Regions from separate parts of the Paenarthrobacter nitroguajacolicus genome, predicted to be linked through region 2. Evidence: predicted binding sites of a transcription regulator. Region 2 holds the regulator's gene; each other region holds the start of a gene.
What was found. Region 2 encodes LexA, which represses DNA repair genes until DNA is damaged. Its sites were predicted from a motif close to TCGAACANNTGTTCGA; they were not measured.

Region 1 (3,273 bases), 1.9 Mb from region 2:
CACGGCGCTCAGCCAGAACGGAATGCGCCAACCGATGCCGTATTTGATGTCGTCGGGCAGTGCCACCACCGGGATGAAGACCAACGCAGCGAGGATCTGGCCGCCCTGGGTGCCGGTGAGGGTCCAAGAGGTGAAGAAGGAGCGGCGGTTGTCCGGGGCGTGCTCCAAAGTCATGGAGGAAGCACCGGCCTGCTCACCAGCGGCAGAAAGTCCCTGGCATAGGCGGGCAACTACCAGCAGGACGGGAGCCCACCAGCCAATGGTCTTGAAGTCCGGGAGGCAGCCAATCACGAAAGTGGCGGCACCCATGAGGACCAGCGTGAACATGAGGACCTTTTGCCGGCCAATCCGATCACCGAAGTGACCCAGGATCACGGCACCCACGGGACGGGCGATGTAGGCGAAACCGAAGGTCGCGAAGGACATGATGGCCGCGTTGGCATCGGCGGAGGGGAAGAAGACGTGGGGGAAGATCAGCGCCGCGGCAGAGCCGAAGATGAAGAAGTCGTAGTACTCGACGGCGCTGCCCAGAAAGCTGGCAAGCGCAGCTTTCTTTGGGGTTCCGGCGGTGGTTTCAGTGCCTGGCGTCGCTGACGGCATTGTTTGGCTCATGGGTGTTCCTTCTGTGACGACGATGTCGCGGATCTGGCTTCTTTGGGGAGACCCAAGCGAGGTGCGGCCGGTCGATCCCTGCACAAGTAACCGCATGGTGAGAGCTACTTGTGCAATACAGCAATACTGACTGTGAGTGGGGTCACTTGTCAAGAGAATTCGCCACCATCTAGAAATAGCTCTCACTATATGAGAGCATCGAGCTATGAGTGTGAAAGAGGACACAAAGACCGACATGGTCGGCAAGGCCTTGAGCCTGTTGGTTTTACTGGGCAATGAACCCCGTGGGGCGAGTGCGGCGGATCTGGCGAGGAGTGCGAACCTCCCCTTCAGCACCACCTACAGGTTGTTGGGCTCGCTGACGCGCGATGGGTTTGTGGACTACGAGCCGGATGGCCGCCGCTACCACCTGGGGCTGCGCGTCTTCCAGTTGGGTCAGCGCGTCTCGAATCATCATGGCTTTGCTGCCACCGCGCTGCCGGTCCTCCAACGAGTCACCGAGAGCACGCATGAGGCCACGATCTTGTCCGTTCGTGATGGCAACCATCACCTCACCGTGAACAAGGTGGATGGCCCCAAGACCTTTCGCGTCACCAGTGACCCCGGCCATCTTGGCGCACTCCACACCACCTCCGTAGGCAAGGCGATCGTCGCGTTCGAGGATGAGATTGAGCGGAAGCGGCTCCTTGAGGAGCTGCCCCTGGATCCATTGACCGAGCGCTCGATCACCGACAGGGACGCGTTCCGTGCGGAAATTGAGCAGGTTCGTCGCCAGGGATATGCCGTGATGGACGAGGAAAACGAGATCGGCATGCGCGCAGTTGCGGTGCCGGTCCTCAACTCCCAGGGGCACGCATTCGCATCACTGGCCACCGCCGTGCCGGTGTTCCGCATGTCCATGGACGAACTCATCGCGCACGTACCCACCCTCCAGGAGGCCGCGGCTGAACTCGCGGCCCGCCTACCCCAGCGATGACCGCGGCCACCTTCGTTGCGAGGCCCGCTCTGCGCGCCAAATGGGCGACGAAAGGTGTAAAGCAGGCCCCGCAACGCACGGCCTAGTGTAAATGTTCGCGATAAGAACAAGCGTGCGGAATATGAACACTTGTAGTAATCTAAATAACACCCGGTCAGGCGGCGCCCCAGAAAAGCACCAAACGCCCCGGGTGCTGAAGTCAAAGGAGCTTTAGGATGAGCAACCGAGCCGAGTCCGTTCTGGTGGGCCTCATAGGCGAAGGGGTCATGCCCTCGCTCACGCCGCCCATGCACGAACGCGAAGCCGATGTGCAGGGCCTTCGCTTGCTGTACCGCCCCATCGACCTGCTGGAACTCGCGTTGCCGGCCACCGCCGTCGGGGACCTCCTCGCCGCCGCCCAGCGGATGGGCTTCAACGGACTGAACATCACTCACCCGTGCAAACAGCTGGTGCTTGAGCACCTGGATGAAATTTCCGACGACGCCCGCAGGCTGGGTGCCGTGAATACGGTCCTCATCCAGGACGGCCGGTTCATCGGCCACAACACAGACTTCTCCGGCTTCGGTGCGGCACTCACGTCTGGGCTGCCGAGCGCAAAGCTCGACCGCGTGGTCCAGCTTGGTGCCGGCGGTGCCGGTTCGGCCGTCGCGTATGCGCTCCTTAAAGCAGGGGTCGCCACGCTGGACCTCGTTGACATGGACCCATCCCGCGCCGCTGAACGCGCCGCGGAACTCGGCGGACTCTTCCCGGCGGCCACAGTCACGCCGCGCACTACCGCAGAGCTAAGCGGGATCATGCCCCTCGCCGATGGCCTGGTGCACTGCACACCGATCGGCATGGCCGCGCACCCGGGCCTGCCCCTCGACATCGATCTCCTGGAACCGCGGCACTGGGTCGCGGACATCGTCTACCGCCCGATCGAAACGCAACTGGTCCGCGAGGCACGTGGCAAGGGCTGCGACGTGCTCGACGGAGGCCGGATGGCAGTCGGCCAGGCGGCCGACGCCTTCCAACTCATCACCGGACGCGAAGCTGATCGTGAACGGATGCGGGCGCACTTCCTGGAGCTGATCGCAGTGGAAGACGCTGGGGCTTCCCTGACCCCCGAGCTGACGAAGGCGGGCAACTGATGCGCACCGGAATCGCCACGGTTTGCCTGTCCGGCACGTTGAAGGAGAAGATGCAGGCCTGCGCCATCGCGGGCTTCGACGGCATCGAGATCTTCGAGCAGGACCTCGTCACGTCCCCGCACAGTCCTGAAGACGTCCGGAAAATGGCCGCGGACCTCGGCCTGGGATTGGACCTCTACCAACCGTTCCGGGATTTCGACGGCGTCACTCCGGAGCTGCTCAAAGCCAACCTTCGCCGGGCCGAGGCCAAGTTCAAGCTCATGTCCCGCTTGGGCATGGACACCATCCTGGTCTGCTCCAACGTGGCCACGGCCACCATTGATGACGACGAACTCCGCGCCGCGCAGCTGACCGAGCTTGCAGAATTGGCCGGGGACCACGGTGTCAAGGTTGCCTACGAGGCCCTCGCCTGGGGTAAGTACGTCAACGACTATGAGCATGCGTACCGTCTGGTTGAAATGGTTGACCACCCCAACCTCGGCACCTGCCTGGACTCGTTCCACATCCTTTCCCGCGACTGGGACACCGCGCCGATCGAGAACATCAACGCGGACA
Region 2 (3,273 bases):
CCGCCATGTAGCCGAGCCGGGCACCCGCAAGGGCGAACGCTTTGCTCATGGTGCGCGAGACGATCAACCGCTCGCGTCCTGGCAACAACGTCAAGGCGCTCGGAGTATTGTCGTGCGCGAACTCGTGATACGCCTCGTCCACGATCACGATGGCCTGGCTCGCTTCGCCGGCCTCGTAGACGGCCTCAACAACGTCCAAGCCCAACCCTGTACCGGTTGGGTTGTTCGGTGAGCACAGGAACACGATGTTGGCGCCCGTTTCCCGAACCTGCGCGGCGGCCGATTCGGCGTCCAGCCCGTAGTCGTCAGCACGCACGCCGCGGACATACTCTGTGTCCGTGCCACTCGCCAGAAGGGGGTACATGGAGTACGTGGGCGGGAAACCGAGCGCTTTGCGTCCCGGTCCACCAAATGCCTGGAGGATTTGCTGCAGGACTTCATTGGATCCGTTGGCGGCCCAAATGTTGTCCGGAGAAAGTTCGTGGCCAAGGTACTCCGCGAGGGCTACCCGTAGTTCAGTGAACTCACGGTCCGGATAGCGGTTCAGCCCTGTGGCCGCAGCGGCGACAGCCTCGGTGATGGCGGCCTGGACATCCGCGGGGACGCCATGAGTGTTTTCGTTGACGTTGAGCAGGATGGGGACGTCAAGCTGCGGTGCGCCGTAGGGGCTCAGTCCACGCAGGTTGGTCCGGAGGGGAAGTCTGTCAAGTCGCTCAAGCTGGTCACTCACCATCACAGTTTAAGGGGCGGCCCGGACTGCCGACTAACTGTGACGCCGGGCGATCGGTTCCTGCGGATGGTGGACGACTCAGTTTGCAGGGACGAACAGCTGCTGGCCGGGCAGAATGCGGCCGCCGCGGAGGTCATTCAGCTGGATGATCTCCGCGATCACGTCACGCGGGTCCCGCTCCGGAGCGGCCGCGCCGGCAATGCCCCACAGTGATTGGCCCGGCTGGACCGTTACAGTGACTGCAACGGGCGGTCGCAATTGGGACTGGGAGTCCGAGGCCTTGGCCGGGGAGTTGATGAAACCGGCAAGGGTCAGCAGCGCCGCCACCAACAGCATTGCCGGGATGCCGAAGAAGACAATCCGTCCCCGCCGGGTGAGACGCAGGCGAGCGGGTGCCTGAGTGGTGCGGAAATCAGCGAACGTAGTGACTGCGGACATGAGCTGAGCCCTTCTGAGCTATTGCCAGGTTCCGGGGTGCCCGGAGCTTGGCGGCCAATTCTTTGCGTTCCCGTCCTCTGATCCCGGATGTTCGAACACTCTGTTCGAACATCCGGCTCCAGCATCAGGTTTATAGAACACATATTCGAACCTTGCTATGACATTTTTAGCACTTATCAACGAACGGTGTCGAGACTCGCTAGAACAAATGTTTGATAAACGCCTGTGCCTGCCCTACGTTTGAGTGAAGAAACAGCACTGTTTCAGTGGAACAGGAGGGTCTGACATTTTTTGCAGACCCAACGACCCCGGGCTAGTTTCGGGCGGAATGGAAAGGCATTGGCGAACATGGCAGCGAAAGCCACAGGCGGCGGGGCACCCCTGCGGAGCCAGCAGCCTCAAAAGAGTCCCAAGAGCCTGACTGTGCGGCAGAAAAAGATCCTGGAGACCATCCAGCGGTCGGTCAATGACAACGGTTACCCGCCCAGCATGCGCGAGATCGGTGACACCGTGGGCCTGGCCAGTTTGTCCAGCGTTACTCACCAGTTGTCCCAATTGGAGAAACTTGGCTACCTGCGCAGGGACCCCAAGCGGCCCCGCGCCATGGAAGTCCTGATGCCGCTGACGCTCGATGGTGGCACCATTCCGGGCGTGGAAGCGCCCACCACCCTTCGCAGCGCGGGCGGCCTTGCCGTAACGGAGCTGGCCAGTGCCAGTGATACCGCCATGGTCCCGCTGGTGGGCCGGATCGCCGCCGGCGGACCGATCCTGGCTGACCAGACGGTGGAAGACGTACTTGCGCTCCCCCGCCAACTTGTGGGGCATGGGGAACTGTTCATGTTGAAGGTGGCCGGCGATTCCATGATTGACGCCGCCATCTGTGACGGTGATTGGGTTGTGGTCCGCCGCCAGAATGACGCCATCAACGGCGACATCGTTGCTGCCCTGCTGGATGACGAAGCAACCGTAAAGACTTTCCGCCAGCGGGATGGCCATACGTGGCTGCTCCCGCAGAACACCCAGTACGAACCCATCCTGGGCGATCAAGCCACCATCATGGGCAAGGTAGTTTCGGTACTGCGGTCCCTCTAGGCGACCTACGGGGCTTTAGCCGAGCCCAGCCGCTCCAGAACGCCACGGACCACTCCCCGGTCCGTCGTTGCCCAGAACGGCGGCAGGGCGGCACGCAGAAAGCCTCCATAGCGTTCCGTCGAGAGCCGCGAGTCGAGCACCGCAACTACTCCTTTGTCTCCTGTCGAACGGATCAGGCGGCCAGCACCCTGCGCCAGTCGAATGGCAGCATGCGTCGCCGATACGGCCATGAAGCCATTCCCACCTGATTGCGCCACTGCGCGGGAGCGCGCAGTCATCAGGGGATCATCAGGCCGCGGGAACGGAATGCGGTCAATGACAACCAAGCGGCATGAGCCCCCCGGAACGTCTACGCCCTGCCACAGTGACATGGTTCCGAAGAGACAGGTGTCTGGCTCATCCGCGAATTGCTTTACGAGGGCCGCCATAGTGGATTCGCCTTGGCAGAGGATATCCACGTCCAATCGGAGCCGCATGGCATCGGCTGCTTCTTCGGCCGCACGCCGTGAGGAGAACAGGCACAGGGCTCCCCCGCCGGACGCGCGAATGAGGTCTTCCAGTTCGTCGAGCGCCTCGGGGGAAGTACCACGACCGGGTTTTGGGAGGTGCTTGGCCACATACAGGACACCCTGTTTGGGATAATCAAAGGGCGAACCCACATCGATCCCGGTCCAGCTCGGGGCGCCGTCGCCGATGAGGCCGAGGCCACCTGCTGCCGGTTCGAAAGCCGAGCCGATGGCCAGCGTGGCGGAGGTCAGCACCACCGTGTGGCCGGCGAAGAGACCTTCGCGAAGCCGTCCGGCAACGCTGAGCGGGGCGATGTTGATCAAGGCGGGAGCAGTCTCGTCCGGTTGGGAATAGCCCTGCTGCGGGTCGAACGTGCTGTTCCTGGAGAACCATACGACTTCGCGGTTCTCCTTGGCGGCCAGCATGCGTTCGCACAATTCCAGGATCAGCATGAGCCGTGACCGCGCCAGCTGCCGTCCGCCGTCGACTGCGTTTGATGAATCTGT
Region 3 (3,273 bases), 240 kb from region 2:
CGTCGTCGATGGTGGAGTAACTCAGGCTGGATTCGGCGCCTGGCACCGGCGGAAGGGCCGGGGCCGAGCCGGTGGCGATGACCAACTGGTCGTAGGAGAACTCCATGCCATCCACGGTGGTGACAATCCTTGCATCGGCGTCAATGAAGCTGGCTGCCTGCCCGAAGCGGACCGAGACCTGGGGGAGTTCGGCGAGTTCCAACAGGACGTCCGGGCACTCGTCGCGGTTGCTGAGCACAGTGATGGTTCCGTGGAAAGCGCGCTGCCGGGATTCGGACGCTCCGGCTAGTCGCCGCACCAGAGCCTGGGCCGCGGGACCTGCCCCTGCAATGACGATGTGGAGGGAAGGTGCGGACGGGATGGCGGACATGTTTGGCCCTTTCGCTCATGTGACCTGCTGTTGATCATCAGCGTAGGGGGCCGGTTTTTCGCGGGTGTTTCGCCGCTGTTGCCATCTTTGGCCGATCCGTAGCGTGCTGTTTACCGGCCGGTAATAACGTGGATCACATTGCGCGCGCGGACCGTTCTGCCCCGGCCGCCGTGGTGGCATGATGGGCGCATGAGCCAAGTCACGTGCGATCTGACTGTTTCACTGGATGGATTTGTTGCTGGCCCCAACCAGCGCGTGGAGGAGCCGTTGGGCGACGGCGGAGAGCTCCTGCACAGATGGATGTTCGAAGAGCCGGAGACGAACGCGCCGGAGATCGCAGGGATTCTCGCGGCTGGTGCGTTCATCATGGGACGCAACATGTTTGCGGGGCCCGGACCGGCGGCGTGGGACACGGAATGGCGGGGCTGGTGGGGCGAGGAACCGCCATATCACGCACCCGTTTTCGTGCTCACCCACCATCGCCGTGAGTCGTTGGAGATGGAAGGCGGAACGACCTTCAACTTCGTCACCGACGGCATCGAATCGGCATTGACGCAGGCCCGCGAAGCTGCCGGGGACAAAGACGTAGCCATTGCCGGCGGAGCGCAGACCGCCCGCCAGTATCTATCGGCCGGGCTCATGGACGAGCTGCGGCTCCACATTTCACCCATGGTCCTGGGTGGTGGTGAGCGATTGCTCGACGGCGTGGGAAACCTGGAACTTGAACAGGCAGAGGTACGCGGGACTGGCCTGGTGACGCATGTGCGGTATCGGGTAATTCGCTAGTGGCGGGTGGGGCTCCCTGCTGATGGTGTTTTGCTGAATGAGCCGGAGACGCTGCCCCCCAATCCATTCCGCACGACGCGGACACCGGGTAGACCGTCGCGGAAGCCCGCGAGGCCGTCGTTTGCCTGAGTATAGGGAGTCGACGGCGCTCAGGTCGGCGCCGCTGACACAGGCTTTATCGCTGGCGCGTGACCTTGCGTGTCTCGCGGAACTCCTCCGGTACGTTGACAACGCCTTTCGGGACAGACACTGTAATTCCCTTTTTGGTCACACTGGTGACGTTGTGACCCAACTCCTTGGCGTACTCGACGATGGGTTGTGAAGCAGCCCTGTTTTGGATGATGGCGACGAGCACGATCATGAGGAAACCAAGGGTCAGCAGTCCGGGCACCGCGATGGCGATCGCCGGGCCGATGAGGCCGTTCAGAAACATGGCCGGGCCGAGGAACCACAGCACTACCGAAGACACCATGAACCCGAGAACCAGCTTCTCGGAGCGTGCGTGCACGAACTGCGCGCGGGCCAGCTCATCCGGGTGGCGTTCCTTGACCATGCATGTGACGTCGGCGCTAAGCGCACCGGCGAGTTGCTTGCTTCGGTCGGTCATTGCTCTCCAATGAGTGGTGCCCGGACCCGCCGCAGCAGCACTGCGCCGACGCCAAAGACGATAGTTTGATGAGTTTCGGCCAGTAAGCCGATCGCTTGACTTTCCCTAAAATACTCGTCATCAGCCTGAATGCGCCGAACAACCACCCTACGCCGGGGATCGAACGCTGGGTGGACACAATGTCTGTCATCCGCTGTACACTGAACTATCGAACATATATTCGAATAAAGGTGTGTTGTGGGCGTGATAGTCGGCCCCCGCGTGATAGATGCGGGCTTTTCCCTTATGTCAGTGCTGCTGGCGCCTATCCCGGTGGCTGCGGGCTATCCGTCGCCCGCCCAGGACTACTTTGATGGTCGAATCGATCTCAACGAGCACCTGATCAAGGATGTCACCAGCACTTTCGTAGTGAGGGTGACCGGTGAGTCCATGGAGGGCGCCGGGATAAGCGACGGTGACGAGTTGATCGTCAACCGCGCGCTGGAGCCCAAGGACGGGTCCGTCGTCGTGGCTGTCCTCGATGGCGAGCTGACCATCAAAAGGCTACGGGTCACGTCCTCGGGCGTAGTCCTGCAGGCCGATAATCCCAAGTATCCGGACATTCGTGTCCCTGCAATGTCAGAGTTGACCATTTGGGGTGTCGCCACCACGTGCCTGCATCACATTTGACTGTTTCCAACTGGCGGGGCTGTCGAGTTTCGCACCACGAGCTGCGGCGTGAGGCGCTTGTCTGCGGCGGGCCCATCGGGATTGCTGAGGCGTTCCAGGGCAACGGTTCCCGCAATCCGCCCGAGTTCAACGGCGTGGAGGTCAACGGATGTGAGGTCGATGCCGTGAAGTCCGGAGGTCCTCGAGTTGTCGTATCCCACCAGGGAAAGCTCCGACGGAAACGAAAGGCCCAGCGCGTACGCAGCCTCGCGGGCGCCCAGGGCGAGAGGGTCGTTGTGGGTGAATATTGCCGTTGGCCGGTCAGTCATAGCGAGCAATTTGGCGGCCGCCCGCTGTCCGGCGTCCTGCGTAAAGTCATCGGCCTCGAGCAATAGTGGCTTCAGTCCGGCGTCGCGCATGGTTTGTGCGTAACTCTGCCTGCGGACCGTATGGCCGTCGTAGACGGGGCCCGCCAGGTGGGCGATTCTCGTGTGGCCCAGCCTGATGAGATGTTCGGTGGCTGCGCGGGCGCCGGCGGCATCGTCTGAATAGACGCTGTCCACGCCATCCACGGGACGCGTCACGCTGACCAGTGGAACGATCTTGGCCAATTCATGGACCCGTTCGTCGGAATCCAGCAGGGTGGCGGCAATGATTATCCCCACTCGCGCCTCAATCAGTGATTCCAGCGCGCCGTCGTCCTCGCCGTCAACAGACCGGGAGACACTCAGGATGAGCCGGTTGCCGTCCTGGGGCAGTGCCATGCGGACGCCGCTGAGGATGTCAGCGTAGACCTCGTTGCGGATGTCCAGGAGATGGAGCCCGACGGCGGACCGATGCTTTCGTGCGAGATCGGCAGCTA

Region 1: KCX59_RS21435 (shikimate dehydrogenase) is a predicted target of LexA. The motif match lies at 1,691-1,706, and genes of this name have one in related genera.
Region 3: KCX59_RS07270 (LexA family protein) is a predicted target of LexA. The motif match lies at 1,972-1,987, and genes of this name have one in related genera.

Annotation. Positions count from the first base shown of each region.
Region 1 is NZ_CP073234.1:4,542,163-4,545,435, reverse strand. It holds gene KCX59_RS21445 (MFS transporter) at 1-612, opposite strand, end outside; gene KCX59_RS21440 (IclR family transcriptional regulator) at 818-1,588, shown strand; gene KCX59_RS21435 (shikimate dehydrogenase) at 1,804-2,718, shown strand; gene KCX59_RS21430 (bifunctional sugar phosphate isomerase/epimerase/4-hydroxyphenylpyruvate dioxygenase family protein) at 2,718-3,273, shown strand, end outside.
Region 2 is NZ_CP073234.1:1,713,092-1,716,364, reverse strand. It holds gene KCX59_RS08320 (histidinol-phosphate transaminase) at 1-730, opposite strand, end outside; gene KCX59_RS08315 (LysM peptidoglycan-binding domain-containing protein) at 809-1,168, opposite strand; gene lexA (transcriptional repressor LexA) at 1,517-2,260, shown strand; gene KCX59_RS08305 (ATP-dependent DNA helicase) at 2,266-3,273, opposite strand, start outside.
Region 3 is NZ_CP073234.1:1,468,606-1,471,878, forward strand. It holds gene KCX59_RS07255 (FAD-dependent oxidoreductase) at 1-370, opposite strand, end outside; gene KCX59_RS07260 (dihydrofolate reductase family protein) at 560-1,156, shown strand; gene KCX59_RS07265 (hypothetical protein) at 1,332-1,763, opposite strand; gene KCX59_RS07270 (LexA family protein) at 2,001-2,432, shown strand; gene KCX59_RS07275 (LacI family DNA-binding transcriptional regulator) at 2,423-3,273, opposite strand, start outside.